3 regions of the Mesorhizobium sp. BAC0120 genome follow, and region 2 is predicted to be linked to each of the others. Evidence: predicted binding sites of a transcription regulator. Region 2 holds the regulator's gene; each other region holds the start of a gene.

Region 1 (10,335 bases), on a different contig from region 2:
CTAATGAACCGGCTGCCTTCGGCCATATCCGATGTATTCGGTCTCCTTTGGCCGGACACGACGATTAGGTGACAGGGCGGCCACCGGTCCCGAACCACAAAGGTCAAAGTGAGGCCATCCATGGTTCCCGGCATGTCCACGTCCGTGATCACCGTCATGATGGCAGGATCGGATTCCAGCATCGCGATCGCCTCGTCGGCATTGGCCGCCTCGAGAACCGGGAAACCCATATCTTCCAGCGATGCCACCAGATCCATCCGGATGAGCGGCTCATCCTCGACAGCGAGTATCTTGGCTGCAGGGCGGGAGGTCACCGAGGCTCCATATGATGCAGAATTGCATCCAAGCCTCCGCGCATCGGGAATGGCAGCTCGCTGCAAGTAGAGAGAACCGCCCGTTTAGTCGTTTGGTTCCGGGTGGCTGGAATTTTTCCGAGCCGGCGATGATGCACGGATATCCAGAACAAATCTCGTCGACGAGGCGTCCGATGTCACTCCAAGCGTTCCGCCATGGGCCTTCGCAATCTCGGAAGCGATGAACAGCCCAAGGCCGAGACCTTCGACATTCCGTCCACCTTCGCCTCTCGCAAATGGCTCGAAAAGGTTTGCAAGCGTCTCTGCCGGAATTGGAGTGCCGCTGTTCTCCACGGCGAGTTCGAAACCCGCCTTATCTGCTTTTGCTGACACGCGGACCGGCTTATCCACGTCGCCGTAGCTCAAGGCATTGCCGATCAGATTGGAAAGAAGTTGTGCGATGCGACCGTTGTCCACCGGCACGGCGTGTTCCACCGAGACCTCGGCAATGATCGACCGATCAGGGTGCGCGGTCCGCAGTTCGTCGACAACCTGATCGAGTGTTCGCTCGAGGAGATGGGCATCCGCCTCCAGATCGAGCGTCAGCCCGCTTCCCAGCCGGGATCTCGCGAAGTCCGCGACATTGTCGATCAAACCACGCATGCGTAGCACGCTTCCCTGCATCAGCAGCAGGATCTGTCTGCTGTCGGGTTCCGCCTCATGCCTGCGCATCAGCAGCTTGGCTCCGGAGACGATAGAGGCGAGCGGATTGCGCAGATCATGGCCGAGCACTGCGATGAACTTCTCCCGCATCGCGCCGAACGCTCTTTCCCGGGCAAGCAATTGCTCGCTCACGGCGATCTGATCGACGGAATCGAGATGGGCGGCGATCAATTCTGCAAAGAGCCTGAACATGCCGACGATTTCCGGATCCTTGAGCTTGGCCGGCTTCGGATCGATAGCGCAGAGCGTCCCGAAGAAGGAGCCGTCCTTGCGAAAGATCGGCATGGAGATATAGCTCTGGAAGCCATACATCGCCGGCGTCGGATGACCGCAATAGATGGGATCTTCTGCGACGTTGTTGATGATGACGGGATCTCCGCTTTGGCGAATCTCGTGGCAGATGGTGGTTGCGACCTTCAACTCACCTCCGGGCTGAAGGCCGAACGCGATATGGTCCAGCACGCTGCACGCGATCCAGCGATCCTCGGTGACGCGTGCGACAGCCGCAAATCCCATTCCCGTAGTTCGGCACACCACGTCGAGGATGGTCGGCACTGCGTCAATCTTCCCGATGGCGTCGATGTCCGCCTGGTAGTCGCTTTTCAATTGTTGGCTCTCGGTGAGATTGTAGCGGAGACATCTCCGTGCCGGCGGCGCGCTGAGACGAACTCGGCGCCCATGGCACAATCCATCCTAACAATGCGCCAAAGAGAGGCGGATCGCAATTGGAAACGCAACTTGCCGGCGATCGTAACGAGCCTTTGGCCGGACAGAAAGACTGTCCATTTGAAGGAACATCTTGACCGTATCGCCGATCTGCCCGTGCAATCTCTTGTAGAGCAGGCGGAGAAGGTCGGCTTGCAGCCAAGGCGACACTCGGACTCGCAAGGGGCAGCTCTTCACGGCAAAGCGATGTCGTCGCCTGCTACCGTGATGTCGTCCTATGACGTGCCTCACGAAACGAGATGAGACGCTGGCTGTTTTCATCCCAAAGAACGAGCTTCAAGCAACGGAAGCTTTGCATGATGGTGATATGGCCGATGCCGCACAGTTCCGGGTAGTCCCTCAGCACTTCCGGAAGCCGGTAATACGGCACTCTGCTCGAAAGGTGGTGGACGTGATGAATGCCGATGTTGGCCGTCAGCCATCGCAAGACAAAGGGCAGTTCATAATATGAGGAGCCGTGCAGAGCGGCGTCCTGGAATTGCCATTGCTGCTTTTGCGACCAGTGCGTTTCCTCGAACTGATGCTGGACGTAGAACAGCCAGATACCGGCTGATCCGGCCATCACCACGACCGACAGTTGCACGAGCATGAACGACCCGATGCCGACCAGCCAGACGAGGCCGAGGGCCAGAACCAGGATCGCCAAGTTGGTCGTGATGGTCGAGACCCACGGTTCGAGCCCTGAGCGCATCATGCCGAAGGGCAGCCTTTGCTTGAACAGGAAAAGCCAGATGGGGCCGATGCCGAACATCACGGCCGGGTTGCGGTAGAGCCGGTATGCGAGCCGGCGCGATCGCGACAGGGACCGGTACTCGGCCACGGTCAGGGTCGTGATGTCGCCGACGCCGCGCGCGTCGAGATTACCGGCCGAGGCGTGATGCGCCGCATGTGCACGACGCCAGTAATCGTAAGGCGTGAACGTCAAGACGCCGATCACGCGACCGGTCCAGTCATCCGCCTTGCGGTGGGCGAAGAAGGAACCATGGCCGCAATCGTGCTGGATCATGAACAGGCGAAGCAGGAAGCCTGCCGCCGGAACAGTCAGCGCCATTCCCAACCAGACGCCATGATACACCGCCATCGCGGCGAGCGTCCAAAGGCAGACGAACGGGACAAGCGTCACCATCAGTTCGAGCAAGCTGCGCCCCCTGCGCGGCTCCCGGTAGCTGGCGAGAACCTTCGGCCAGGCCCGTTCGCCGCCTCGGAGCGCAGGAGATGTGGCTTTCGTCAACGACAATGGTCGTGCCTCGATAGGTTTGGAGACTGCTTTACGGAACGGTCCGGACGCAAAAGCCGTGGTGTAGAGAAGTCACCACGATTGGGTTTTCATAAGAGGCGGTTGTCCTCGGCCGTCTGACGAGCATGCCGTCGGTGTAGGCTTTCCGGCGCCGTTCGGCAGCCGCCTTGCGGATGTTTTCGAAGCGGTTTTGTTCGTTCTCTTTTGTTGCCGGCTTCGGATCGGCTTTCTTGACAGAGTTGGCCATCGAATAGATTCCTGTCGCTGGTGGATGGCGAAAGAGATCGCCGGAAACCTGCCCGGCGATCAGGGACATCTCGCCTCGAATCTATGCGGCGAGAGCCATGGCGCAAGCCTGGACGCCCAGCCTATCTGGGCTGGTCTGTCCGGGCATGGTCGCCCAGCCGCCGGCCTCGATGAACTGCCGTTTCGCGTAGCTGTCGGCCAGGGCCTTCAACTGAGCAAGTTTCGCCGCCTTATCCGGCGCCGCGTTGAACCTTTCGACGCATATGGCGGACGCCAGTTCTCCGCGTGCGTTGTCGCCGGCCGTCGCCGCCATCGCCTGTGAGGTGCCGCCGGTCACCCAGCCGCCCCAGCTAAAGCCGACGACCATCGTGGCGACGACCGCCGCAATGCACGCCCAGACCAGCATGGTCTTCGAAGGCTGATAGTCTTCCCAACGCCGTGAGAAGGATCGATTCGTCGTACTTTGCATGGCCATGGTATCAATCCTTTCTGATTGAAGTTCCGATTACCCTCCGCCGTCGGCGGAGAGTTGAGGCACTGCCTTCGCATATCGGCTCGGGCGCGACGGCCTGAAACGAAATGCGGGATTGCTAGACGCCATCCCAGGCATCCGCGACTGTCGATGCGCCTAGTAGCCCATTGCGCTCATACCGCCATTTCCGGCTGCCGAGGCGGCGGAATCTTTCACCGGGATATCGGCGATCATCGCTTCCGCGGTGATCAGCAGGGCGCCGATCGAGCCGGCATCCTGCAAGGCGGTGCGAACGACCTTGGCGGGATCGACGATGCCGGCCTTGATCATGTCGACATAGGTCTCCGTCTGCGCGTCGAAGCCCTGGTTGCGATCCTTGCTGTCCGTGAGCTTGCCGATGACGATCGAGCCCTCGACGCCGGCGTTATCGACGATCTGCCGGATCGGGGCTTCGAGCGCCCTGAGCACGATCGAAATGCCAGCGGTGACGTCCGCATTGGCGCCCGTCAGCGAAGCCAGCGCAGTCCTTGTGCGCAACAGTGCGACGCCGCCGCCCGGAACGATGCCTTCCTCAACCGCCGCGCGTGTGGCGTTCAGCGCGTCGTCGATGCGATCCTTCTTCTCCTTGACCTCGGTCTCGGTCGCACCGCCGACGCGGATCACCGCGACGCCGCCGGCGAGCTTGGCCAGCCGCTCCTGCAGCTTCTCCTTGTCGTAGTCCGATGTCGTTTCTTCGATCTGCGCCTTGATCTGGGCGATACGCGAGGCAATTCCGGCCTTGTCTCCGGCACCATCGATGATCGTGGTCGTATCCTTCTCGATCACGACCCGCCTGGCGCGCCCGAGCATGTCCAGCGTGACGTTTTCCAGCTTGATGCCGAGGTCCTCGGAGATCATCTGTCCGGCACTCAGCACGGCGATGTCTTCCAGCATGGCCTTGCGGCGGTCGCCGAAGCCCGGCGCCTTGACGGCCGCGACCTTCAGGCCGCCGCGCAGCTTGTTGACCACGAGCGTCGCCAGCGCCTCGCCCTCGACATCTTCCGAGATGATCAGCAGCGGCTTGCCGCTCTGCACGACGGCTTCGAGGATCGGCAGCATGGCCTGGAGGTTGCCGAGCTTCTTCTCGTGGATGAGGATGTAAGGGTCCTCCAGTTCCACGCGCATCTTTTCGGCATTGGTGACGAAGTAGGGCGAAAGATAGCCGCGATCGAATTGCATGCCCTCGACCACGTCGAGCTCGGTCTCTGCCGTCCTGGCTTCCTCCACGGTGATGACGCCCTCGTTGCCGACCTTGTCCATCACCCTGGCGATCATGGCGCCGACGCCGGCGTCGCCATTCGCAGCGATGGTGCCGACCTGGGCGATCTCTTCCGAAGATTTGACCTTCTTCGACTGCGCCTGGATTTCCTTGACGACGGCGGCGACGCCGAGATCGATGCCGCGCTTCAAATCCATCGGGTTCATCCCAGCGGCGACCAGCCTGGCGCCTTCGCGCAGGATCGAGGCGGCAAGCACGGTCGCGGTCGTGGTGCCGTCGCCGGCAAGATCGTTGGTCTTGGAGGCTACCTCGCGCACCATCTGCGCGCCCATGTTCTCGAACTTGTCGGCGAGCTCGATCTCCTTGGCGACCGTGACGCCATCCTTGGTGATGCGCGGCGCGCCATAGGCCTTGTCAATGACGACGTTGCGGCCCTTGGGTCCAAGCGTCACCTTGACGGCATTGTTGAGCAGTTCGACACCGCGCAGCATTCGGTCGCGAGCGTCGGTGGAGAATTTGATTTCCTTGGCAGACATGATGTTTGTCCAATCGATTCTTGAATGAGGACGCGGTCAGGCCGCCCTCTCGGCGGCCGCTTCGGTCTTTTCGACGATGCTCATGATGTCAGCCTCCTTCATGATCAGGAGATCCTCGCCGTCGATCCTGACCTCGGTGCCGGACCATTTGCCGAACAGGATGAAGTCGCCCGCCTTGACGTCGAGCGGGATCAGTGTGCCGTTCTCGTCCCAAGAACCGGGGCCCGCGGCGATCACCTCGCCTTCCTGCGGCTTTTCCTTCGCGGTGTCGGGAATGATGATCCCGCCTCTGGATTTCAAATCACCTTCCGCACGCCGGATGACGACGCGGTCGTGGAGCGGCCGGAATTTCATTGGGATCTTTCTGAGGCTGCGCGTAGGGCTGCCACGTCACCAACATAGGGCGTTTGGCACTCGATTGATAGGAGTGCCAAATTTAATTCTTACGTATTTGAAAATATTTCCTCGATCATCTCATATAATTTACAGAAATTATCGCTTTTTGAGGGTCGTACTGTTGTTTTCAATCGATTGTTTATTTTCTGTAAATCGGGATTTTTAATTTACGGCTGAAAATAAATAAAAGCATGCCACGCCTTGTTCGCACCTCAATTGAGGTGCATATAAGTGGCTCGTTGATTTGGCCGATTTGGGTTTTGCGGTGTCAGAGACCCGCCATTCACCACCGAATTCTCGACAGCGGCTCTATTGCGCCAATCCGGCGCATGTGTCGCTCCGTTCGAACCCTGGAATGAACGCCGACGCTGACCACGGATGTACTGGCAGCGTCGGCATCGTTCCGGTTCGGATGGGAATAATGCAGGAGGCGCCTCCGCGTGCGTCTGCGGGAATCGCAACCATGGCCAGCCGTACCACACAGACAGTCGTCCATTTCTCCGCGCCATTCAGCTTGCCGGACTTCGATACGCCGCAACCGGCCGGCGACTATCGCGTCGACCATGACGAGGAAGCGATCGAGGGCGCCTCCTGGCTTGGCTGGCGACGTGTCGGCGCTTTCATTCACTTGCCTGGCATCGGGATGCGCGGACCGACGCAGCAGATGGTGCCGATCAATCCGGCGGACCTCGACGCCGCACTCGAAAAGGACAAACAACCATGACTTATCTAAGCGCCCGGCAACCCGGTGCCCGATCGGTCCGACCCGCCCCCGCAACCCATCTTTTTGCGGTGGGCCAGGCCGTTCACCTGCGCGGCAATTTCGGCACATTCCCGAAAACCTCGGAAGTCTACCGCATCACCGGCACGCTCCCGCCGAGAGGAGATTCGCTCCAGGACCGCATCCGCAACGATGACGAACGCAATGAGCGGGTGGCGACACCGGACAGCCTCGAACCGGTCCGTCCCTCGCAATCCAGCGAAGGCGCAACCCTCATCGAAAGGACGTTCGGCCATGGCCAAGGGACAGAAACGCAGCAATCGCGAGATCAGGAAGCCGAAGCAGGAAAAGGCGCCGCCCAAGCCTGAAGGCGCGTTCAGCAACCCGATCAAGCTCGCCACAAACAGCAACGCTTCGCGTGGCAATGGCAAGGGCTGATGACCGCGATGCGATACCGGTGGGCAAGAACGATGAAGATCGTGATCGAATTCTACAGGACCCGCGACGCCGACGATGCCCATGCCGTCATCGGTCGTGAAGCCCTTGAGGTCGACGATCTCGACGGCGCCATTGCAGCCGCGCGGCTGTTGGCGCGAACCCTCGACATGCCACAGCGTCCCGACTCCATGGCGATCACCGACGCGAACGGCAAAACGCACTACTCCGGCGTCATCGACCCGGAAGCAGTGGACGAAGGAAGACAATGACCATGAATATGCAGCACGTCAAGGAGACTGAACGGAAGCGAATTGCAGCCGCGATCAGCGTCTGGGAAAACGAGGGCGGTGCGCCCAGCCAGGATTCCATGCACCATCAATATGGCCGTCGTATCGAAGCCGACCGTTCCTGGACTATCTATCATGTCTTTACCGGAGTTCCAGCGCGTTTCGGCGGCGATGCCATGACCGGCCTGAGCCGTCTGGATGCGACGCGTGGCATGTTGCGTCTCAACCTGCGCAACGCCGAACGCCGCAGGGAACGCATCGAACTCTCGTCCTTCAAGGCAGTTCCCAAAACGGCGGAGCGCGGGTCATGACGCTGACCTTTCCCAACCCAAGCCGCAGCTTCGACGAAGTCCGCAACGCCGTGCGCTTCATGGGCCATGACGGCATGTTCCAGATCCGCTTCTTCATCGAGGTGGGTGCGCTCACGAGGTCGGATGCTGCCAAACGCGAGGCGGGGGCGCTGGAAGCCAAATGCCTGTCGGCTTTCGACGCGTTGCGCCCATCCATCTACGATGTCGCGCGCGAGGCCTATTCCCACGGCCGCCGCGATTCCTACACGCTGACCGCCGCGGATTTCCGGTAACGTCTCAAGATGCTGATCCGCTATGGCTATGAGATCACGCTGACATGCCAGCAGCCCAGGGCCCTGGTCTGCCTGCTATCGGTCCATGAGGACCGCGCGGCCGACATCAGGATGCCGGAAACGACATTCACCACTCCCGACGTATCGGTCTCGACCTACCGCGGTCTCTTCGGTAACCGTTGTCGGCGCCTCGTTGCGCCGGCGGGCGACCTGACGATATGGGGCGACGCCACGATCGAGGATGACGGCAGGCTGGACAAGGTGGTACTAAATGCTCGTGAACTAGCGGTGCCTGACCTTCCGGACGACAGTCTCGTCTACCTCATGGGCAGTCGCTATTGCGAGACCGACCGACTCAGCCAGATCGCCTGGGATATATTCGGCACCGTTGCTCCGGGATGGGGCCGCGTGCAGGCGATCTGCGACTTCGTCCACAATCACATCCACTTCGACTACATGCAGGCCCGCTCGACGCGAACGGCCTTCGAGACCTATCACGAGCGTGTCGGCGTCTGTCGCGACTTCGCGCACCTTGCCGTCGCGTTCTGCCGCTGCCTCAATATTCCGGCCCGCTATGTCAACGGCCACCTCGGCGACATCGGCGTGCCGGTCGTCGATCCGATGGATTACAGCGCCTGGATCGAGGTCTTCCTCGATGGCGAATGGTACACATTCGATCCGCGCAACAACACGCCACGGATCGGCAGGATCGTCGTTGCACGCGGCCGCGATGCGGCCGACATACCGCTGATCAATTCGTTCGGTCCGCATGTCCTGAAGGCGTTTCGGGTCTGGACTTATGAGGTGCCGGGACCGATCGGTGACAAACATGTCGAAGCCTCATCTTCCCGAGATGGGAACATACGCGGAGCGATGCATTCCGACACAAAAAGTCGGCGTTAAGCCACTTTGTTGGGAGGTCTGAAAGTGGTGCACCTCACCCTACAGCTTCGCCTTCGGCAATGTCTGCTTTTGTGCACCGGCAAAAGGCATAATCAATGCCCACATTGCGGGCGCATTGCTGCCGAAGGTGCCCCGTCAGCACACGGTATCAGAAAGGGATTCGAACTGGCGCGGAGTTTATTTGAAGCGACTTTCGGTTAGCGTCAGCAAATGAAACTCATCACAACATTATAATGGTGGTAGCGCTCCATCGCAATGTTGCATCCGGTGGGCTGCCTCAGATCCAACTTCGCCATTCCTCCATGTCGACTCCACCCTTTGTTGAAGTTAACGTCGTCCCGAAAATAGCCGTTGGGGATCTTGCCAACCTGCCTTGCTCAGTCTCTGGACAGCCCCCGCGCAATCAAGCGTGCAAGCCGCTCCGAGAATGCCCTGGCATCCGCCGGCTTGTCGCCGTCAAGCACACGGGCCTCGTCATAAAGAAGATGCGCCGCATCCTCCTTGAAGGCCCGCTCGTCGTTGCCAAGCTTTGCCAGCGCTACGATGCGCTCGTTCCGGGGATTGATTTCCAGAACAGGCCTCGCAGCCTTGTCGAGACGGCCTGCCGCATTGAGCAGCCGTTCGAACTGCCGATCGGGGCCATGCTCAGGGGCGACCAGACAGACCGCGCTCTCGGTCAGGCGGTCGGAGGCCTTCACGTCGGATACAGCATCACCGAGCGCTGTTTTGACGAAGGCCAGGAACGTGGCGATTTCCGATGATATTTCGGCGTCCGGCTTTGCAGAGCCGTCGAGCAGTGGAATGTCCGAGAGGTCGGCCGCGCCTTGCGTTACCGATTTGAACGGCTTCCCCTCGAATTCCGGCGCGATCGTCACCCAGAAGCTGTCGACCGGATCGGTCAACATCAGGACTTCAATGCCGCGTGCCTTGAAGCCCTCGAGCTGGGGCGAAGCTTCGAGCCGCGCGCGATCGTCGCCGGCAATGAAGAAGATGGCCTTCTGCCCTTCCTTCATTGCAGACACGTAATCGGCAAGGCTGCGCGACGCCTCACCGGAGGCAGTCGAGCGGAAGCGGGCCAGCTTGAACAGTTGCTCGCGCCGTTCGTAGTCTTCGTAGAGACCTTCCTTCAGAACGACTCCGAAGTTCTCCCAGATCTTCGCATAGGCTTCCGTATCATTCTCAGCCAGTTTGACGAGATCACCAAGGATACGGTTGGTGACGCCCTTTCGGATCGCCGCCAGCAACGGGCTTTCCTGGATCATCTCGCGCGAGACGTTGAGCGGCAGATCGGCGGAATCGACCAGCCCGCGAACGAAGCGGAGATAGCGCGGCAAGAGGTCGGCATCGTCGGTGATGAAGACGCGCCGCACGTAAAGCTTCATCCGCCCCTTGCGGTCCTGATCGAAGAGGTCGGACGGACGCGCACCGGGCACGAAGGCCAGAACGCTGTACTCCTGCCGGCCCTCGGCGCGGAAATGGATCGTCGCGGCTGGCTCGTCATACTGGCCGGCAATGC
Region 2 (10,335 bases):
GCGCGCAGCTACCTCGGCTTGCGCGATCACGAAGCTTCGGACCTGCTTCTCGTCTTCGGTCTGTCTGCGTCTTTCCGTCTCGGTCATGCGCGTTCTTTGACATGTCGGGGCGCCGGTTGCAAAATCTGGCCGCAGCTCGATGGGTGCGGCGCTCAGGCAAGGGGTATATGGGTTTGGAATTTCGTGCCGCGCGACTTGCTGTCGCCGCCGCTTTGCTGCTGTCGGCCTGCGAAACGGTCCCCTTCGGCCTTCCTCAACCGTCGCAACCCGACCCGCCCCCGGCCATCACGCTGCCGCCGGCAAAAGGCGAGATCATCGGTACAGGCCCGGTCCGCATCGCCGTGCTGCTGCCGATGACGGCACCGGGGAACGGCAGCCGAATAGCAACCGAGTTCCGCAATGCAGCGAAGATGGCGGCCGAGGAATTCGGCCAGCAGACCATCGAACTCGTGGTGAAGGATACCGCCGGCAAACCCGAGCAGGCGCTAGCCACGGCAAGCGAAGCCGGCGCGGAGGGCTCTTCCGCGGTGCTCGGCCCGCTCTTTGCCGCCGAGGTGACACAGGCCGCCACGGTGCTGCGGCCTGCCAACAAGATCGACATCGCCTTCTCGTCGGATGGCAATGTCGCGGGCGGCGGCACATACCTCAACTCCTTTTTGCCGGAGGGGATCGTCGATCGCGGCGTGAGCTTTGCAATCATGCGCGGATACCGCAGCTTCGTAGCGCTGCTGCCGAACGGCCCGGCCGGTGATGTCGCCGAGAACCAGCTCAAGCGCACACTCGCGGCGAACGGCGGAACTCTCATCCAGTCGGCGCGCTACGACTATGACGACAGCTCGCTGCAAGTCGCGGCATCCTCGATCGCTCAAGCCGCCGGACAGGCGCAGGCGATCTTCATTCCCGACGGCGGCAGCAGCCCGAATGCCGTCGCCGCGGCGCTGAGGTCCAGCGGGGTCGACCTCGCCTCGAAGAAGCTGATCGGCACGGGTCAGTGGACGACTTCGAACCTTACCGACCCCGCGCTCGTCGGCGCCTGGTTCGCTGATGCCGATCAGACCAGGCTCGCGACCTACAAAACGCGCTACCGCGAGAAGTTCGGTGCCGATCCCTCCATCAACTCGGCCCTCGCCTATGACACGGTCGCCATGGTCGCCGGCATCGTCAAGCGGTACGGGGCGGCCGGCTTCACCAGACCGGTGATCGAGGAGCCAGCTGGCTATTCAGGCTATACGGGGGTCTTCCGCTTTCTCTCCAATGGCACGCCGGAGCGCGGCTACGCCGTCTACGAAGTCGGCGCCGGCGGCGCGATGACGATCGTCAGCCCTGCGCCGACAAGCTTCGGGCGGAGCTGAGCAAAGCTGGAGCAGGATGAATTGCAGTGGCATCATTCATCCGGTGCGCGACCATGCTCTACCGCGCCAGATCGGCCACTACCGCATCCAGCACGATCATGCCGGCCGGCGTTGCGCGCAGCCGCGAATTGCCGATCTGCTCGATCAGCCCTTCCTCCTGCAGGATCGACAGCCGGGGCGCGTTGAACGGCTTGCCGGCAAGCTCCTCGTAACGGGCAAGATCGATGCCTTCGGCAAGCCGCAGACCCATCAGCAGGAATTCATCGATCTCTTCAGAACGGGTGAGCGTCTCGCCGCCGGTTACGCCATGGCCCTTCGCCTCGACAAGGTTAAGCCAGGTCTCCGGCACCTTTTCGGTCATCGTCACAACGCGCATGCGGTTTTCGATGAAACGGCCATGCGCGCCCGGTCCGGCCCCGACATATTCGCCATAGCGCCAATAGGTGAGGTTGTGGCGGCTCTCAGCGCCCGGCCTGGCGTGGTTTGAGATTTCGTAAGCCGGCAAACCGTGCGCAGCGGTGACCTCCTGCGTTACCGTATAGAGCTCGGCGGCCGCGTCAGGCTCGGGGATCGCGAACTTCTTCGCCGCATGCAAGGCATGGAACGGCGTGCCCTCTTCGATCGTGAGCTGGTAAAGCGAGAGGTGGTCGACCGCATGACCGATGGCCTGCTTGAGCTCGGCCTCCCAGGCCTCGGGCTGCTGGCCAGGGCGCGCATAGATAAGGTCGAAGGAAAGCCGTGGGAAAATCTCGCGGGCCAGCGCGATCGCGATGAGCGCCTCGTCGACATTGTGCAGCCGGCCCAAAAATTTCAGGTCGGCATCGTTCAGCGCCTGCACACCCAGCGAGACGCGGTTGACGCCGGCCGCGCGATAGCCACGGAAGCGCGAAGCTTCCACGGAAGACGGGTTGGCCTCCAGCGTGACCTCGGCGCCCTCTGCCAGGGTCCAATTACTTGCCACTGCATCGAGCACGGCACCGACTGTCTCCGGCTTCATCAAGGACGGCGTGCCGCCGCCGAGGAAGATACTGGTGACGGTACGCGGCCCGGTGCGGTCGCGCATGGCGGCGAGCTCCTTCGCGAAGGCCGCGGCGAAACGCTCCTGGTCAACCGGCTGATGGCGGACGTGGCTGTTGAAGTCGCAATAGGGGCATTTGGCCGCACAGAACGGCCAATGGATATAGACGCCGAAGCCGGGATCGTTCATCTCGACCCAAGCCTCGCCCGGGCAAATTTCTGGAAGGCGCGAGCGCGGTGCGAGAGTGCATTCGCTTCACCCGGCTTCCAGCCATGCTTCTGCTCGGCAGTCATCTCTCCGAACGTTTTGTCGTAGCCATTCGGCATGAACACCGGATCGTAGCCGAAGCCCAACTCGCCGCGCGGCGGCCAGACGAGATGGCCCTCGGCCTCGCCGCGATAATATTCCGCGTAACCATCGGGCCAGCATAGACAAAAGACCGCAACGAAGCGCGCTGTGCGGTCCTTAGGCTCGAGCGCGCCCTTCTCGCGCAAGAGATCTTCGACCTTCTGCATGGCGATGCCGAAATCGCGCTTGCCGTCGGGGGTTTCCGCCCAGTTGGCCGTATAGACGCCGGGCTGGCCGCCAAGCGCATCGGCACACATTCCGGAATCGTCCGAGAGCGCCGGCAGGCCGGTGGCGACGGCAGCCGCGTGTGCCTTGATATAGGCATTCTCCTCGAAGGTCGTCCCGGTCTCGTCCGGCTCGGGCAGGTCGTATTCGGCGGCCGAGCGGGCCTCCAGCCCGAACGGACCGATCAGATCTGCGATCTCCCTGAGCTTACCGGAATTGTGGCTGGCGACGACGATCCGCCGTCCGGAGAGGTCATGCTTGGCATGCATCAATCAGAGGCCCCAGATGCGTGGCTCGGCGAATTCCAGCGAATTGCCGGAAGGATCGCGGAAATAGATGGAGCGGCCGCCCTGCGGCCATTCGAAATCGGCCTCGACCGCGGTGCCCTTGGCTGTGAGCACGGCTTTCCAGCGCTCGATCTCCTCCGCAGTCGCGGAAAAGCAGAGATGGCCCGGTCCGCGGGAGCCGTGTGGCGGGACCGGCAGCTTTGCGTCGGGCGCAGGCGGCACTTCGGTGGCTTCTGCATTGAAGATGAGGAGGATGCCATTACCGCAGCGGAAGAAGGCGTGACGGCCCTCGACTTTTCCGACCAGGGCGAGGCCGAGCACATCACGGTAGAAGGCTTCGGCGGCAACGAGATCGGTCACGTAAAGGGCGGATTCGAGGATGGTCGAGGGAGTCATAGTGTGCTCTCCTTCGGAACAGTCAGCTCCTTACGTTGCCCCCCTCTGTCCTGAGCCTGTCGAAGGGGCCGGACATCTCCTCCCCTGCGGGGGAGATGTCCGGCCCCTTCGACAGGCTCAGGACAGAGGGGGGCGCGAAAGGGCGTAAGCATTTTGCAGAAAGGCCTACTCCACCGCCATCTTCTGCAGATCTACCAGCCGTGCGATGCCCTTGCGTGCCAAAGCCATCAGCTTAAGGAACTGCTCCTCGCTGAACGGTTCGCCTTCGGCGGTGCCCTGCACCTCGACGAGCCCGCCCTTGCCAGTCATCACGAAATTGGCGTCGGTGCCGGCGGCTGAATCCTCCGCATAGTCGAGATCGATCACGGGAGCGCCGTCGAAAATGCCGCAGGAGATCGCGGCGACGTGGTCCTTCAACACCCTGGACACGCTCGCCATTTGCCGCGCCTCCATCCAGGCAAGGCAATCGTGCAGCGCTATCCAGCCGCCTGTGATGGAGGCCGTGCGTGTGCCGCCGTCGGCCTGGATGACATCACAATCGACGGTGATCTGCTGCTCGCCGAGCGCCTGCAGGTCCACGACGGCGCGCAGCGAGCGGCCGATCAGGCGCTGGATCTCCAGCGTCCGGCCACCCTGTTTGCCGGTCGATGCCTCGCGGCGCATGCGCTCGCCGGTCGAACGCGGCAGCATGCCGTATTCGGCCGTCACCCAGCCCTTGCCCGAATTGCGCATCCAGTTCGGCACCTTCTCTTCAAGGCTGGCGGTGCAGAGCACATGCGTATCGCCAAATTTGACGAGGCAGGAGCCTTCCGCGTGCTTGGAAACGCCGCGCTCGAAGGAAATGGCGCGCATCTCGTCCGGTTGCCGCTTCGATGGCCGCATATCTGAAATCCTGTTCAGGGAATCGTCGCGGGCTTGTAGCCCTCCAAGGCGCGCTGCGCAAAGGAAAACGCCGCCGGCCTAGTGTCCCGATTCTGAAATTCGCTTGAGTTTGAGATAGGGCTCAGGGCGAATTTCAGAATCTCAGGGACACTAGCAACTTATTGAGTCCTAGTGTCGTTTTGATTTCAAAGTTCGTTCAGAGCCCGATATCAAAATGAGGCGAACTTCGAAATCTCGACACTAGCCCGAGGTTGTGTTCGCTTTCCCGCTGGCTATATCCTTGCTGTGTTGCTCCACCACCGGATGCCATGGCCAGAATCGATCCCGACCAGACCCTCCAAACCCTCGACGCGCGCTCGCGCGACATCTTCCGTGTAATCGTCGAAAGCTACCTGCGTGACGGCGAGCCGCTCGGCTCGCGCAACCTGTCGCGCGTGCTGCCGGTCAGCCTGTCGCCGGCGACCATACGCAATGTGATGAGCGACCTCGAGCAGCTCGGCTTGATCTATGCGCCGCACATATCGGCCGGCAGGCTGCCGACGCAGCGCGGCCTGCGCTTCTTCGTAGACGCCTTCATGGAGATCGGCGATCTCAGCGACGACGAGCGCCGCTCGATCGAGGCGCAAGTGAAGGCATCGGGCAGCGGCGCCTCGCTGGAGCATATGCTGACCGAGGCGAGCCAGATGCTGTCCGGCATGTCGCGCGGCGCCGGCCTTGTCGTCGCTGCGAAGAACGAAGTGCCCCTCAAGCATATCGAGTTCATCCAGCTCGAGCCGACCAAGGCGCTCGCCGTGCTGGTCTCGCAGAACGGCGACGTCGAGAACCGCATCGTCGAGCTGCCCCTCGGCACGACGGCCTCGCAGCTTCAAGAGGCCACGAACTTTCTCAACGCGCATATCCATGGCCGTACGCTCGCCGAGGCCAAGACGAGCATCTCGAGGCTGAAGGAGGAGACGAAGGCTGCGCTCGACACGCTGTCCCAGGAGCTCGTCGAGAAGGGGCTGGCTGTCTGGGCCGGCTCCGAGGGCGGCCTGCCGGCGCGGCTCATCGTACGCGGCCGCGCCAATCTCCTGGAAAATGTGACGGCGCAGGCCGATATCGACCTTCTGAGGCATCTGTTCGAGGATCTCGAGAACCAGGAAGGGGTGATCCAGCTCCTCGACCTCGCCGAGCAAGGCTCCGGCGTGCGCATATTCATCGGTTCGGAGAACAAGCTCTTCTCGTTATCGGGCTCCTCGCTGATCGTCGCCCCTTACCGGGACAAGGAAGCGCGGGTGATCGGTGCGCTCGGCGTGATCGGGCCGACAAGGCTCAACTATGCTCGCATCGTGCCGATGGTGGACTATACCGCGCAGATGGTGAGCCGGATGCTGCGGTAGGCTCGGCAAAGGAGGTGCGATGTTCGGCCTGATCGGAAAAATGAGAGCCAACGCCGGCCAGCGGGATGCCTTGCTTGGGCTTCTGCTCGGGAGCACCAAGCAGATGCCTGGCTGCCTGAGCTATATCGTGGCCAAGGACACGGCGGATGCCGACGTCATCTGGGTCACCGAAGTCTGGGACAATGCTGAAAGCCACAAGGCATCGCTGTCCTTGCCGGCGGTACAGGCTGCGATTGCGACGGCGCGGCCGCTGATCGCTGGTTTCGAATCCCAAGTCATGACGGAGCCGGTCGGCGGCGTCGGCATAACCAGTCTTTGAATGGACCTGCTGCCTGATCAAAGCTATCGCAGGCTCGCGATAGGAATGGAATCCCCTTAGTGCCTTGATTTTTGTCGCCTGAATCTCGATATCGGGCGCAATTTTCTGGACCACCCACGAGAGAGATGACAGACACGCGATGAGCGACAAGTCGAACGAAGAGCGATTTTCCGAAGGACAGCCTGAGAACGGCAACAATACCCCTGCGAACGACACCGGCGATTATGAGGTCGTCGTCAAGCTGCTGAAGGAAAACGAGGAACTGAAGGATCGTGCGCTGCGCGTTGCCGCGGAGATGGAGAATCTGCGCAAGCGGACCGCGCGAGACGTGCATGACGCCCGCAGCTACGCCATCGCCGCGTTCGCGCGCGACATGCTTTCGGTTTCCGACAATCTGCGCCGCGCACTTGAGGCCGTCCCCGATGACGCGAAGGCCTCGGCCGACGCCGGGTTCAAGGCGCTGATCGAGGGCGTCGACATCACCGAGCGCGCGATGCTTTCCGCGCTGGAACGGCACGGCGTGAAGAAACTCTATCCCGAGGGGGAGAGGTTCGATCCGAACTTCCACCAGGCGATGTTCGAGGTGCCGAATCCGGACGTGCCGGCCAATACCGTGGTGCAGGTCGTGCAGGCGGGCTACTCGATCGGCGATCGGGTGCTGAGGCCGGCGATGGTCGGAGTCGCCAAGGGCGGCCCTAAACCTGCCGCTGCGGAAAACAAGTCGAAAGCCGCTGAAGCCGAAGCACCGGCCGAGCCGGGACCGGTGAATGAGCAGGCCGAGAAGGACGCCTGACCCAGCCGGAATTTAGGCCGGCGCGCTTCCTACCTTACCCCGGCGCAGCCCTGGAGCGGCTGACGCCCGGATAAATCCGGGATGCCGCTCTATCCATTTGTTTTTGCCGCATTTGTGCAACGCCAAGTGATTCCACTTGGCTGCAAAATGCTCTAGCGAAGGCGGCCATGGTCGACCTCCTGGTAACCTACATGGAGATGACGGAGCCGCCGCCAGCGGCTCCCAAATCTTCGCCGGACTCCAGCCTGAGGGTTGAACGGGAGCGGCTTGGCCGCACCGATTACATGACGCTCTACAGAGCCGTCGGGGAGCCGCTTCAGTGGGACGAGCGGCTCAGAGTGGAGCCCGAGACGCTCGATCGTTTGCTCACCGTTCCCTCGACCCATATTCACGTCCTCCGCTTGAATGGGGAGGCAATTGGATTTTGCGAGTTCGCCAGGGTCGGCGAGCCGGAGGTGGAATTGGTCCATTTCGGGCTGGTCCCGGCCGTGCAAGGCAAGGGTTTCGGTCCTTACCTGCTGGATCACGCGTTGCGCCGGTGTTGGCAGCATTCGCCCAACCGAATTTGGCTGCACACAGATACGAACGACCACCCGAGCGCGGTCCCGGTTTACGCAAAGGCCGGCTTTCGCCCGTTTCTGCAGCGTATCGAGACTTTTCCCGGCTGACGAAAGCGTTCGCCTACCAGAGGACTAAAGCAGTCCCGCCCTTTGCGCTTCTTCGCGCAAATTCTGGCGCGGGCGTGGCCCGATCTGCTGGATGCAGAGGCCGGCCGCAAGGGAGCCGAGCCGTGCGCAGTCGGTAAGGCTGCGGCCATTTGTATAGCCGAACAGGAAGCCGGCGGCATAAAGGTCGCCGGCGCCGGTCGTGTCGACCAGCCTCTCGATCTCGATCGCCGGAACGGCTGCGGTCTCGCTCGACGAGACCACCACGGAACCCTTTTCCGAGCGCGTGACCGCCGCGAGCTTGCAATCCTTGCGGATCAGATCGAGCGCGGTCTCGAAAGACGAGGTCTGGTAGAGCGACTTCACCTCGCTTTCATTGGCAAACACGATATCGACGGTCTTCGACCGCATCAGGTCGAGGAATTCGCTGCGGTAACGGTCGACGCAGAAGGGATCGGACAAGGTCATCGATACCTCGCGTCCGGCGGCGTGGGCATGCTGCGCAGTGAGCCGGATCGCCTCCTTGGCGCGCGGCGGATCCCACAGATACCCTTCGAAATAGGTGACCTTGGCGGCGGCTGCCTTGTCCGCCTCGACGTCCTCCGGGCCAAGCTCGATACAGGCGCCGAGATAGGTGTTCATCGAGCGCTCGCCATCCGGGGTGACGAAAATCATCGAGGTGGCGGTCGGCGGATTGCCGGCGAGTGGCTTGGTGTCGAAGGCGACGCCTTGCGCCCGGATATCGTGCCGATAGATGTCACCGAGCTTGTCGTTCGAGACTTTGCCGAAGAAGGCGGCGGTGCCGCCGAAGCTTGCCACGCCCGCAGCCGTATTGCCGGCGCAGCCACCCGAGGCTTCGATCGCCGGCCCCATATGGCTGTAGAGCAGGGCCGAACGCTCAGCATCGACAAGGTTCATCGCGCCCTTGATGATACCGTGCTCGACGAGAAAGGCGTCGTCGCACTCGGCAAGGATGTCGACGATCGCATTGCCGATGCACAACACGTCGTATTGGCTCATCCGGTTCTCCGCAGCCGCAACCCCGCTTCACCGAACGGGCCGGGCGCGGGTCTACCGATTTCGTGGGGCAATTCAAGTCTGGATGCTGGTTTTCTTGCGCCGGCCGGGGTGCTCGACTATTTCGAGAGCGGTCCGACGGAGACCTCGATGATCCTCAGTGCTGCGCATGCTGCGCTCCGCAACCTGTTTTCCCCAGAGCTCCGCACAGTCTTCTTCAAGACTTTCGGACTGACGTTGATCGCGCTGATCGCCTTGTGGTTCGGGTTGAAGGAAGTTTTCGACTGGCTGGCGCTGCCGTGGATCGACACGCTCCTGCCTGGCTTGCCGTCCTGGGCCGGCTGGCTGACCTTCATAGCAGCGATCCTGGCCGGCATCGGCCTGGCTGTAGCGCTTGCATTGCTCGTCGCGCCGGTGACTGCGGCGATTGCCGGGCTTTTCCTCGACGACGTCGCCGAGGCGGTCGAGCGCATTGATTACCCGGCCGATCCGCCCGGCGTAGCGCTGCCCATCGGCCGGGCTCTTATGCAGTCGCTCAAATTCTTCGGCGTGGTAATCCTGGGCAACATCGTTGCGTTGCTCTTGCTGCTGGTTCCCGGCGTCAATATCGTCGCCTTCTTCGTCGTCAACGGCTACCTGCTCGGCCGCGAATTCTTCGAATTCGCGGCAATGCGCCATCTGGCTCAAGAGGACGCAAAGGCCTTGCGCCGGAGGCACTCGCTCACGGTCTTCCTCGCAGGCCTGCTGATTGCCGCCTTCGTCTCCGTTCCTCTGCTCAACCTGCTTGCGCCGCTCTTCTCCGCGGCGATGATGGTGCATCTTTTCAAGATGCTGTCCGCCGGCGATCCGAAGATCGCGGCCAAGGCAACGGCGCTTCGCCAGGCGGCTTAGGAAAACGGCCTTCAAGCCGGCTCGAGAGCGAGCGGCGCAATCGGTACGAGCGGCGCGGGAACCGAGCTTGTCTTCTCCGGATATTTGCAGAGATCGGCGATGATGCACCGCTCGCATTCGGGTCGGCGCGCCTTGCAGACATAGCGTCCATGCAGGATCAGCCAATGATGCGCGTGCCGGAGATATTCCGACGGAATGACCTTGATCAGCCCTTGCTCGACCTCGTCCGGCGTTTTGCCCGGCGCGAGCCCCAGCCGGTTGCCGAGCCGGAAGATATGCGTGTCGACAGCAAGCGTCGACTGCCCAAAGGCCGTGTTCAGCACGACATTCGCGGTCTTGCGGCCGACGCCCGGTAGCTTGACGAGTTCCTCCTGCGTGTCCGGCACCTTGCCGCCATGCTCACTGATCAGCGCCTGCGAGAGGGCAATCACATTCTTAGCCTTGGCGCGCCAGAGCCCGATGGTGCGGATGTAGCTGGCAAGCTTCTCCTCGCCCAGTGCGACCATCCTTTCAGGCGTGTCGGCGACCGCGAACAGCTCCTTGGTCGCCTTGTTGACGCCGACGTCGGTCGCCTGCGCCGACAGGACGACGGCAACCAGCAGCGTAAAAGGATTGACATAGGCAAGCTCGCCTTTCGGCTCCGGCCGCTGCACGGAAAAGCGGCGGAATATCTCGCGCACCTCGTCAGGCGTATAGAGCGACCGGCGCCGCGCCTGACGCGGGCGCGGCTTGGAGCTGGCGCTGTGCCGTTTCCTGGCCGGCA
Region 3 (10,335 bases), on a different contig from region 2:
TGCGCAATGCCGCTTTGGCCCTGGCAGAAGGCGTGATGGAGCAAAGGGCAGGGCGGTTCAAAGTTATTGGCGCTTCGCGCGAAGACCCTCGGCAGAAATAGCTGATTTTTCTTTTTCCGCTGACGAAGTCGGCTGCCGCAATGCCCCGCTAGAGCAGGATGAATTGGAGCGGAGTCATTCATCCTGGTCTAGCTCTTTGTTTTTGCAGCATGATCTTACCCGAAAAATCTGCAACTTTTCGGGATCATGCTCTAGCGACGTGCGGCAAAAGCCTTCATACCCGCTTTGATCGAGTCGAGCGCTTCACGCGTGTCATGCCATCCTTTGAATTTTATGGTCTTTCCGGTTCCGACGACCGATGACAAGAAGAACTGCTCGATTTCCCTACGAAGCCGATCCGGTACGCCGGCGGCCGCAACCTGCTCGTCAGCTGCGTCCTCTTTGTGCGGAGAGAAGACATAGCGGTCGTTGCGGACGACTATGCCGTCCTGGTCTTTTTGCTTGACGCACAACGCACCCAGCAGATCGCACTTAATGACGATCCCCGGAGCGGTCGCCGCCTGATGAATAACAAGTCCGTCTAGAGGGTCGCCATCATCCCCAAGCGTTGAAGGGACGAAGCCCCAGTCATAGGGATAAATCATCCCCACGGGCAACGGCCGCTTATAGCCGAACGTCTGGGTCTCCGGTTCGTAAGCAAATTTGGCTGCTGCCCCGCGCGGGGTCTCGACCACGACCCTGATCAGCCCTTTCGTGGTGGTGGGGAGACTAAGATAGTTGGGCATCCGTCGGTTTCCTTGTCGACATCTGCGTGCGCCGCAGCCAGAGCGGAACGGCGTACCAGAGCGCAGCGAGGGCTATTCCAACCACCGCCGCACCTACGGCCGCAAGCATCCGATCGTGAAATATTGCCACGGTCGCGACATAGAAATCGGTCGCGATGCCGATGAGGATCGGGGCGAGCGCCGCCGTCACCAGCAGCGATCCAATCGTGTGAAAGCGGAGCGCGTCACGACCGGCAAAGGACAACCGATGTACGGTGGCTGGCGTCAGGAGTAGCATGATTGCCAGAGCAATAGCGCAGAGTGATACGAAGTGGACCGTACGGTCGATCTTGGAAAGCTCGGAAAAAGTGCTGGTCATCGTGACGGCGAACTGGAACCCGAGCAGCGCCTGTGCGCCTGGTAATACAACGCGCGCCTCTGTCAGCATCTGGTCTATGCGCTCGTGCAGATCGATCTGCATATTGTCTGGCAACGGCTTACCCTCTCGCTCCGAGACAGGAACAAATCTCCTCAGTCCGATCCCGACGCCATACCATAGAGACAGCGCCAGCACGGCCGCTGCAACAGACGCCGCCGCGGCCATTCCCGAGCCGCCATAGGGCTCGATCACCACGAAGAAATCGCAGGCGAGCGCGATCCCGAATGGCAGCAGGGCAAGGTTGGCGAACCAGCCTGCAGCCCGGAAGATCCGGTGGGTTGGGAGACCCCGTTCGACCAGGCGATGTTGGGAAGGCGCAGCAATCAGGAGGGCCAAGGTGGCCACGATGCAGCAAAGCCCCAAGCATGAAAGAAACCTCACCTCTTCTGATGCCGATGCGAACCGCTCCTGAAAGGCACCTTGCAACTGGAATCCGAAGAGGACCTGCGTCCCCAGCATCTGCATGCGCAGTTCGTCCAGCGCAACGTGCAGCGTCTTCTCGAATTTCATGACGATGACCGCTTCTGGGATTTGAATGCGAAATCGGGGCGCAGGTTCCTTAGCCGGCGCAGGGAGGGGCGGTCGTGCTGCTCCCTTGTCGGAACCCGTTGCAGGCGCAGACCGTTGACCACAATCATCCCAAGGAGAATTTGCGATGCCACAAGGCGACAAGGACAAATATACCGACAAGCAAAAGCGCAAGGCGGAGCACATCGAGGAAGGCTATGAGAAGCGCGGTGTCTCCGACAAAGAGGCTGAGCGGCGGGCTTGGGCGACGGTGAACAAAGAGTCCGGCGGAGGCAAGAAGTCGGGCTCCGGTCGCGGTCACAAGGAGTCGCATGCCTCCTCCCGCAAAGGTGGTCACGCCTCGCACACGCATCACTAGCAACCGAAAGGCGGCCGGATGCCCGGCCGCCATTCCCCAGAACGATCCGCTTGAGGCTGGCAGCCACAGGACCGAGCGCTCATCGTTCACCTTCTCGATGGCGCCGAGCTGCTGGGTTAGTCAGAGGCTCCTGGGGTTCAGTCTGCAGGATCGCCCGATGATCCGTTTAGCCGCCTTGTTCGGTCTTGCGTCATTGATCGCCGCCGTGAGCCTCAGTCCACGGATTGCGGCCGCCGAGGACGAGCCGGCTTATGGACCGGAATTGCAGGGGTTCGATTACGCTTACCCGGTAATGCGCTTCACGTTCTCTTCGCAGGGCCAGGAGTTCCAAATGGCCTATCTCGACGTGAAACCGCCGAACCCGAACGGCCGCACCGTCGTGCTGCTGCATGGCTAGAACTTCTGCGCCGCCACCTACTGACGAAATAGAAGCGGTCTCTTGGGGCGTAAAGTTCCTTCTGCGTCAGGCAGCGGTCGAAGCATGGGCCGTCGCCGAGACCTGCTGCGCGGCGAGAAACATCAGCACCGATGCAGCCGTTCGCCGATTCCAGCCTGCGGATTCAGCCATGTCGAGCAAGCCCGTCAGCAGCGGCCTCAGCGCGCTCCTGCATTCGGTTTCGTAAGCCAGAAAGTCTCTTGCCGGATGTGTCGGAGACGGAACAGCTCCGGCGGTCGTCATCATGTTCATGGCACGCTCCAAGTGGTCCAAACCGGCTGCCCGCTCCCGGCAAGGGGGAGCAGGCAGCCTTTATGATGCTTTAGAAGTCCATGCCGGCGCCGGCGGGCGGTAGAGGCGCGGCTTCCTTCTTGGGCTTCTCGGCCACCATGGCCTCGGTGGTCACCAGCAGGCCGGCAACGGATGCGGCGTCCTGAAGCGCGGTGCGCACGACCTTGGCCGGATCGATGACGCCCTGCCTGTAGAGGTCGCCGAATTCGTTGGTCTGGGCGTTCCAGCCATAGGCGAAATCGCTCTTCTCGCGCAGCTTGCCGACGATGATCGAGCCTTCCGCGCCGGCATTCTCGGCGATCTGCCGGGCGGGCGCCTCGATGGCCCGTCGTATGATGTCGACACCGTATTTCTGGTCGGCATTGGCGGTGATGACATTATCGAGGGCCTTTACCGCCCTCAGAAGCGCCACGCCTCCGCCGGGGAGGATACCTTCCTCCACCGCCGCCCGCGTGGCGTGCAGCGCATCGTCGACGCGGTCCTTCTTCTCCTTGACCTCGACCTCCGTCGAGCCGCCGACGCGGATCACCGCGACGCCGCCTGCGAGCTTCGCAAGACGCTCCTGCAGCTTCTCGCGGTCGTAGTCCGAGGTGGTCTCCTCGATCTGCTGCTTGATCTGGGCGACGCGGCCCTGGATCTCGGCCTTCTTGCCGGCGCCGTCGACGATCGTCGTGTTCTCCTTCTCGATCACCGCCTTCTTGGCCCGCCCGAGCATGTTGAGCGTCACGTTCTCAAGCTTGATGCCGAGATCCTCGCTGATGGCCGTGCCACCGGTGAGTATGGCGATATCCTCGAGCATCGCCTTGCGACGATCACCAAAGCCAGGAGCCTTGACGGCCGCAACCTTCAGGCCGCCGCGCAGCTTGTTGACGACAAGCGTGGCGAGCGCCTCGCCCTCGACGTCCTCGGCGATGATGAGCAGCGGCTTGCCGGATTGCACCACGGCTTCCAGAACCGGAAGCAGCGCCTGAAGATTGGCGAGCTTCTTCTCGTGGATGAGCACGTAGGGCTCGTCCAGCTCGACGCGCATCTTTTCCTGATTGGTGATGAAGTATGGGGAGAGATAGCCGCGGTCGAACTGCATGCCTTCGACCACCTCGAGCTCGGTCTCGGCGGTCTTGGCCTCCTCGACGGTGATCACGCCCTCATTGCCGACCTTCTGCATCGCCTCGGCAAGGAAGCGGCCGATCTCCGCATCGCCATTGGCCGAAATAGTGCCGACCTGCGCGATCTCGTCGTTTTTGGTGACCTTTCGCGCGTTGGCCTTGAGCTCTGCAACCACAGCCTCGACCGCCTTGTCGATGCCGCGCTTGATGTCCATCGGGTTCATGCCCGATGCAACGGCTTTGGCGCCCTCCCTGACGATTGCTTGGGCAAGAACCGTCGCGGTCGTGGTGCCGTCGCCGGCCAAGTCATTGGTTTTGGAGGCAACCTCGCGCACCATCTGTGCGCCCATGTTCTCGAACTTGTCTTCGAGCTCGATTTCCTTGGCGACGGTAACGCCGTCCTTGGTGATGCGCGGCGCGCCGAATGATTTGTCGATGACGACATTGCGGCCCTTGGGCCCGAGTGTGACCTTCACCGCATTGGCGAGGATATCGACCCCGCGCAGCATCCGCTCACGCGCGTCGGAATGGAATTTGACTTCCTTGGCAGCCATGGATCACTCCTTCAATAGGCAGCTTTCGTTGACTGTTTGAGCTTGGTTTGCGGGCCGATCAGGCCGCCTTCTTGAGCTTCGCTGTTTCTTCGATCACGCCCATCACGTCGCTTTCCTTCATGATCAGCAGGTCCTCGCCGTTGAGCTTGATCTCGGTGCCGGACCATTTGCCGAACAGAATGCGGTCGCCGACCTTCACGTCGAGCGCGACCAGCTTGCCGCTCTCGTCGCGGGCGCCAGGACCAGCGGCGATGACTTCGCCCTCCTGTGGCTTCTCCTTCGCAGTGTCAGGGATGATGATGCCGCCGGCCGTCTTTTCCTCCGCCTCGATACGGCGGACCAGGATACGGTCGTGCAATGGACGGAACGTCATATCGTTCTCCTCACGGACAAACAGATTGTGAGAGGTTCCTCCGCTCCGGAAGGGTCCCGGAACGTGGCACGCGAGCTTCTACAAACCTCGCGCGCATGGCGAGTTAAGTTTGAGCTTTTCGGCTTTCAAGAGGTCGCGCAAAATTTTTTGGCACTCGCTATCGGTGACTGCTAACGACGTGAAAACATAGGGTTAATTTGATCGAAGCCGAGTTTCCAGGCTTGAATTTCCCGCGGGGTCGAACAAGATCATCCTCGTGCCCGGCGACGCATCGGGCAGACGGAAAACCAGACCCCGAACAAAGGAGTTTTTTGGAAACGGAGGAATTCGATGGAGCGCCAGAACTTCTCGACGATCATCCCCTCGCTCGCATCCGAAACATCTGATTTCTCGCTCGACCGGCTGCTCTCGCCGGCGCAGCACTTCAAGCATCCCGATGACGTGCTGAACGACCTTACGCTCGATCTCCAGGAAAAGCGGGCGATCCTGTCGTCCTGGGCATCCGATGCCTGCGCGGTCGAATCGATGCCCGCCTTCCGTCATCCACCTGGTGTCGAGGAGCCAGTGTCCTTCGATCAGATCATGGATGCGCTGCGCCAGCTCGATGGAGCGGCCGCACCATCACTTCCGACCACCGATCACCAACACATGTTCGACCGCGTGGTCGCGTGAAACTGATGGGTACAACGGTCAGCAGGGGACTATCCGCGCCGCCCGGCGTCGGCTCAGCTCCAGGCCGCGCCGTCCAGGGCGTCGATGGGAAACTTCAGGTATCGCCGGCCATTGGCTTCCGGTTCCGGCAGGCGGCCGCCGTTGATGTTCACCTGCAGGGCATGCAGGATGAGCCGCGGCATCGGCAGGGTCTTGTCGCGCGCCTCGCGCATCGCCACGAAATCAGCCTCGCTGCGGCATCGCGAGATATGGATGTTGTTTGCGCGCTGCTCCGCGACCGTCGATTCCCAGAGCGGTTCGCGGCCTCCCGGCTGATAGTCGTGGCCGGTGAAGAGGCGCGTCTGATCAGGCAGCCTTAATATTTCCTGGATCGAACGCCAAAGGCGGCTGGCGCTGCCGCCGGGGAAATCCGCCCGCGCCGTGCCGCTGTCTGGCATGAAAAGCGTGTCATGGACGAAGGCGGCGTCACCGATCACATAGGTGATCGAGGCAAGCGTGTGTCCCGGCGAAAAGAGCACCCTGGCCGGGATCGAGCCGATGACGAAGCTGTCGCCTTCGGCGAAAAGCCGATCCCACTGCGAGCCGTCGCAACGGAAATCCGGCCAATTATAATAGCCCTTCCAGAGCTCCTGCACCTCGACGATCCTGGAGCCGATCGCGGTCGGTGCGCCCGTCTTCTGCTTCAGGTAGAAGGCAGCGGAAAAATGGTCGGCATGCGGGTGTGTGTCGAGGATCCACTCGACCTCGAGCCCCTCCTCGCGCAGGTAGTCGAGTATGGCGTCGGCACTGCTCGTAGCCGTCGCTCCCGATTTCTCGTCGAAATCCAAAACCGGATCGATGATGGCACATTTCCGCGTCGCCGGATCCGCAACGACATACTGGATCGAGGACGTACGGTGATCGAAGAAGGCCTTCACCAGTGGCCACTCTTCAGTCATTGTTGCTTCCTCGATGTTGGCCGCTCCGCGGACGGTGTTGCCGATGGGGCGAGCGCACCATGCTCAGCCCAATACATCGGGCCCCCGGTCCAGGCCGGCCAGCCATAGCCATGCACCCAGACAACGTCGACGTCGGAGCTTCGCAGCGCAATCCCTTCGGCGATGATCTTGCGACCTTCCTCGATCATAGGGGACAGGCAGCGATCGAGTATCTCGGCATCCGAAACCGGTCGTCGTTCCACGCCGGCGCGGACCGAGAGCCCGGCCAGCATTTCTTCGACGATCGGCGCAGGCTTTGGCTTGTGACTCGCGTCATAGTCGTAATAGCCGGCGCCACTCTTCTGGCCAAAGCGCCCAGCCTCGCAAAGCAGCTCGTCCATCGTCGAACCGGTCGAGCGTTCGGGCGTCCAGCCAAGGTCCAGTCCTGCGAGATCGGCCATGGCGAAGGGACCCATTGGCATGCCGAAATCGTACAGCACCCGGTCGACGTCCCAGGGCAGCGCGCCTTCGAGGATAAGCTGGTTGGCTGCCCGCTGGCGGCGGGCCAGCATTCTGTTGCCGACGAAGCCGTGGCAGACTCCGACCACGACGCCCGTCTTGCCGATGCGGCGCGCCAGCGCCATCGCAGTCGCCAGGACGTCGGCGCCGGTGCGCGCTCCACGCACGATCTCAAGCAGCCGCATCACATTTGCGGGGGAAAAGAAGTGCAGCCCGAGGACCTGCGCGGGCCGGGAGGTTACCGCTGCTATTTCGTCGACGTTCAGGAAGGAGGTATTGGTGGCAAGAATGGCATCCGCCCGCGCCACACCGTCAAGCCGGGAAAAAATCGCCTTCTTGACCTCCATATCCTCGAAAGCGGCCTCGATGATCAGGTCGCAATCTGACAGCGCCTCGATGTCGTCGACGCCGACGATCAGCTCCATCCTTGCTTCCAGCTCCGTCTCGCTCAGGCGGCCGCTCTTGAGGCTGCGTTCATAGTTGGTCCGGATCGTGGCGAGGCCTCGATGCAAGGCTTCCTGCCTTGCATCTGTGAGCAACACGGGAATGCCGGCATTTGCCATCGCCATGGCGATGCCGCCGCCCATGGTGCCGGCTCCAACCACGCCGACCCTGGAAATGTTGCGGGCTTCGAGGTCGGGCGGCAGGCCCGGAACCTTTCGGACCTCGCGTTCGGCAATGAACAGGTGGCGCATCGCGGCCGACTGAGGACCGTTTTCAAGCCGGTCGAAAGCCTCCGTGTCCGCTCTGACTGCGGCGTCGAAGGGGAGGGTAAGCCCGGCCTCGATCGACAGGATCGCCTGGTCGGGCGCGTCCTGGCGGCGCAAGCGCCGTGCATTGCCGGCGCGAAAGCGCTTGAAGAGGGCGGGATCGGCGCGCGCCTCTTTGATGCGGGCATCGAGGTCGCGTGTGCGGCGCGGCGGCTTGCCGGCAAGCGCCTCGGCATGCGCGACCGCAACCTCCCGCAGGACGCCAACCCCGCCGACACTGTCCACGATGCCCATCGAATGAGCCTCGCCAGCCGATATGGGATTGCCTGACGTGATCATCTCGAGCGCCGCCTTGGCGCCCGCAAGCCGCGTCAGCCGCTGGCAGCCGCCGCAGCCGGGGATCAAGCCGAGCTTCACCTCGGGCAGGCCCATCCGCGCCGAGGAGGTTGCGACACGCGCGTGGCACGCCATGGCGAGCTCGAACCCACCACCCAGTGCGGTGCCGTGGATTGCCGCGACGACAGGCTTTGCAAATCTTTCGATCGTGTCGGCGAGCGTCGGCAGGTCTGGCTCAGCCATGGGCTTTCCGAACTCGCTGATGTCTGCGCCGGCGAAGAAACCTTTCCCCGCGCAGATCAGCACGACCGCTGCGACCGCGGCATCGTCTGCGGCTATCGCAAGCCCTGCGGCGATGCCCTGGCGTACCGCAGCCGAGAGCGCATTGACCGGCGGCGCGTCAACGGCGATCACCGCGACCTTGCCGGAGTGTGCCAATGTGGTCACCGCGTTGATCCGCGTTTCCGAAGACATTATGTCGATCCCCCTCAGAAGATCTCGAAAAGCCCGGCTGCACCCATGCCGCCGCCGACGCACATGGTGACTACGCCGTAGCGGGCGCCGCGGCGTTTGCCCTCGACCAGCAGATGACCCGCCATGCGGGCGCCCGACATGCCGTATGGATGCCCCATGGCGATCGCCCCGCCGTTGACGTTCAGCCGCTCGTCCGGAATCCCCAGAAGGTCGCGGCAATAAACCGCCTGACTGGCGAACGCCTCGTTCAGTTCCCAGATGCCGATGTCATCGACGGACAGCCCGTTCCGAGCCAGCAGCCGGGGAACGGCAAAGACCGGACCGATGCCCATTTCGTCGGGGTCGCAACCGGCGACCGCCACGCCGCGGAACGCGCCGAGTGGTTGCAGTCCCCGTCGTTCCGCCGACCGGGCCTCCATCAGCACCAGCGCCGCCGCCCCATCCGAAAGCTGGCTCGCATTGCCGGCGGTTACGCAGCGCCCTTCGGCGATCTGCTGGCCGCCGCGGAAAACGGGCGCAAGCGCCTCCAGGTCCGACAAGGTCGTGCTTGGCCGGTTGCATTCGTCGCGCGTCAGGGTAACCGTCTCGGCATGGCTTTCGCCTGTCGCCTTGTCGGTGACGATCCTGACGGTGGTCATCGGCACGATCTCGGCGTCGAAATGGCCGGACTCCTGCGCTGCGGCCACCCGCTGCTGCGATTGGAATGCGAAGGCATCCTGGGCTTCTCGGCTTATACCATAGCGCGCCGCTACGATCTCGGCCGTTTCCAGCATCGACATGTAGAGTGCCGGGTGGCGCGCCACGAGGTCGGGATCCTGAGCGCGATATGCGTTCGCGTGGACAGTCTGCACCAGGGAAATGGATTCCACGCCCCCGCCTATTGCGACGTCCATGCCTTCCGAGGTGATGCTGTGGGCCGCGAGTGCCACGGCCATCAGTCCCGAAGCGCACTGCCGGTCGACGGTCATCCCCGCCACGGAAGTAGGAAATCCTGCCCGCAACGCCGCCTGCCGGGCGATGTTGAAGCCGCTCGAGCCCTGCTGCAATGCCGCCCCGAGCACGACGTCGCCAACTTCCTGTGGGGCTACGCCGGCGCGCGTCACGGCATTGGATACCGCATGAGCCGCCAGCGCCTGCGCTGTGGTGTCATTGAATGCGCCGCGATAGGCTTTGCCGATCGGTGTCCTTGCCAGGGCGACGATTACAGCTTCACGCACAGCTTCTACTCCTTCGGCCGACTCCGGCGAGATTGTCAGATGCGCTCGCCGCCGACCCTTCGGCCGGCGCCCTTGACCGCGCCCCGAGGCTATCTCGCATAACCCGATCGTGATGGCGTTTCAACAATTGACACGCTGTTGCAATATTCAAATCGCCGTGCCATCCTTGTCTGATCAAAAGCAACGTTTGGACACAGCCTGTGACGCTCGATCCTGCTCGCCTTCTCGGCCGCGAGTTTCCCGCGCGGCATCTGGACTATAGCGACCGCGACACGCTGCTCTACGCACTGTCGCTCGGCGCCGGCCTATCCGACGACCTCAGCCTTGTTCACGAAGACGGCCAGCGCGTCGTCCCGACTTTCGGGCAGATCCTCGCCTTTGACGATTCCTGGATGGCGGGCGCCGGCGTCGATCTCGCAAAGGTCGTCCATGGCGGACTGGATGTGCACTTCGACATACCCATGGCCGCCTCCGGTTCGGTCAAGGTGCAGGACAAGATAATCGGCCTGACCGACAAGGGCGAAGGGAAAGCGGGGATCATCCTGCAGGAAAGCGGTCTGTTCCAGGCGGGCCGCCGCGTGCTCACCTTCCGCTCGAGCCTGTTCGTGCGCGGCGGCGGCGGCTTCGGTGGCTCCGCCGGC

The links. The regulator HrcA, encoded in region 2, represses chaperone genes, less so after heat shock. The targets are predictions, from matches to a motif close to GTTAGCACTCNCNNNNNGNGAGTGCTAAC.
Region 1: groES (co-chaperone GroES) is a predicted target of HrcA. The motif match lies at 5,898-5,926, and genes of this name have one in related genera.
Region 3: groES (co-chaperone GroES) is a predicted target of HrcA. The motif match lies at 4,996-5,024, and genes of this name have one in related genera.

What each region holds. Positions count from the first base shown of each region.
Region 1 is NZ_JAWRCU010000004.1:36,755-47,089, forward strand. It holds gene SAZ10_RS10510 (response regulator) at 1-314, opposite strand, end outside; gene SAZ10_RS10515 (GAF domain-containing sensor histidine kinase) at 399-1,622, opposite strand; gene SAZ10_RS10520 (fatty acid desaturase) at 1,942-2,979, opposite strand; gene SAZ10_RS10525 (hypothetical protein) at 3,011-3,295, opposite strand; gene SAZ10_RS10530 (hypothetical protein) at 3,308-3,700, opposite strand; gene groL (chaperonin GroEL) at 3,854-5,491, opposite strand; gene groES (co-chaperone GroES) at 5,528-5,845, opposite strand; gene SAZ10_RS10545 (hypothetical protein) at 6,351-6,611, shown strand; gene SAZ10_RS10550 (hypothetical protein) at 6,608-6,976, shown strand; gene SAZ10_RS10555 (hypothetical protein) at 7,079-7,315, shown strand; gene SAZ10_RS10560 (hypothetical protein) at 7,318-7,644, shown strand; gene SAZ10_RS10565 (DUF1488 domain-containing protein) at 7,641-7,916, shown strand; gene SAZ10_RS10570 (transglutaminase family protein) at 7,926-8,819, shown strand; partial or broken gene htpG (molecular chaperone HtpG) at 9,197-10,335, opposite strand, start outside.
Region 2 is NZ_JAWRCU010000018.1:62,800-73,134, forward strand. It holds gene rsmI (16S rRNA (cytidine(1402)-2'-O)-methyltransferase) at 1-87, opposite strand, end outside; gene SAZ10_RS28085 (penicillin-binding protein activator) at 168-1,352, shown strand; gene hemW (radical SAM family heme chaperone HemW) at 1,411-2,559, opposite strand; gene rdgB (RdgB/HAM1 family non-canonical purine NTP pyrophosphatase) at 2,556-3,212, opposite strand; gene SAZ10_RS28100 (VOC family protein) at 3,216-3,626, opposite strand; gene rph (ribonuclease PH) at 3,792-4,508, opposite strand; gene hrcA (heat-inducible transcriptional repressor HrcA) at 4,817-5,887, shown strand; gene SAZ10_RS28115 (putative quinol monooxygenase) at 5,907-6,206, shown strand; gene grpE (nucleotide exchange factor GrpE) at 6,346-6,999, shown strand; gene SAZ10_RS28125 (GNAT family N-acetyltransferase) at 7,167-7,667, shown strand; gene SAZ10_RS28130 (adenosine kinase) at 7,692-8,684, opposite strand; gene SAZ10_RS28135 (sulfate transporter family protein) at 8,832-9,572, shown strand; gene nth (endonuclease III) at 9,584-10,335, opposite strand, start outside.
Region 3 is NZ_JAWRCU010000006.1:295,811-306,145, reverse strand. It holds gene SAZ10_RS16735 (flavodoxin family protein) at 1-101, shown strand, start outside; gene SAZ10_RS16730 (inorganic diphosphatase) at 252-785, opposite strand; gene SAZ10_RS16725 (DUF6328 family protein) at 769-1,713, opposite strand; partial or broken gene SAZ10_RS16720 (plasmid stabilization protein) at 1,859-2,068, shown strand; gene SAZ10_RS16715 (hypothetical protein) at 2,247-2,486, shown strand; gene SAZ10_RS16710 (hypothetical protein) at 2,553-2,777, opposite strand; gene groL (chaperonin GroEL) at 2,848-4,476, opposite strand; gene groES (co-chaperone GroES) at 4,535-4,849, opposite strand; gene SAZ10_RS16695 (hypothetical protein) at 5,180-5,521, shown strand; gene SAZ10_RS16690 (MBL fold metallo-hydrolase) at 5,575-6,459, opposite strand; gene SAZ10_RS16685 (3-hydroxyacyl-CoA dehydrogenase NAD-binding domain-containing protein) at 6,456-8,477, opposite strand; gene SAZ10_RS16680 (acetyl-CoA C-acyltransferase) at 8,492-9,694, opposite strand; gene SAZ10_RS16675 (MaoC family dehydratase) at 9,895-10,335, shown strand, end outside.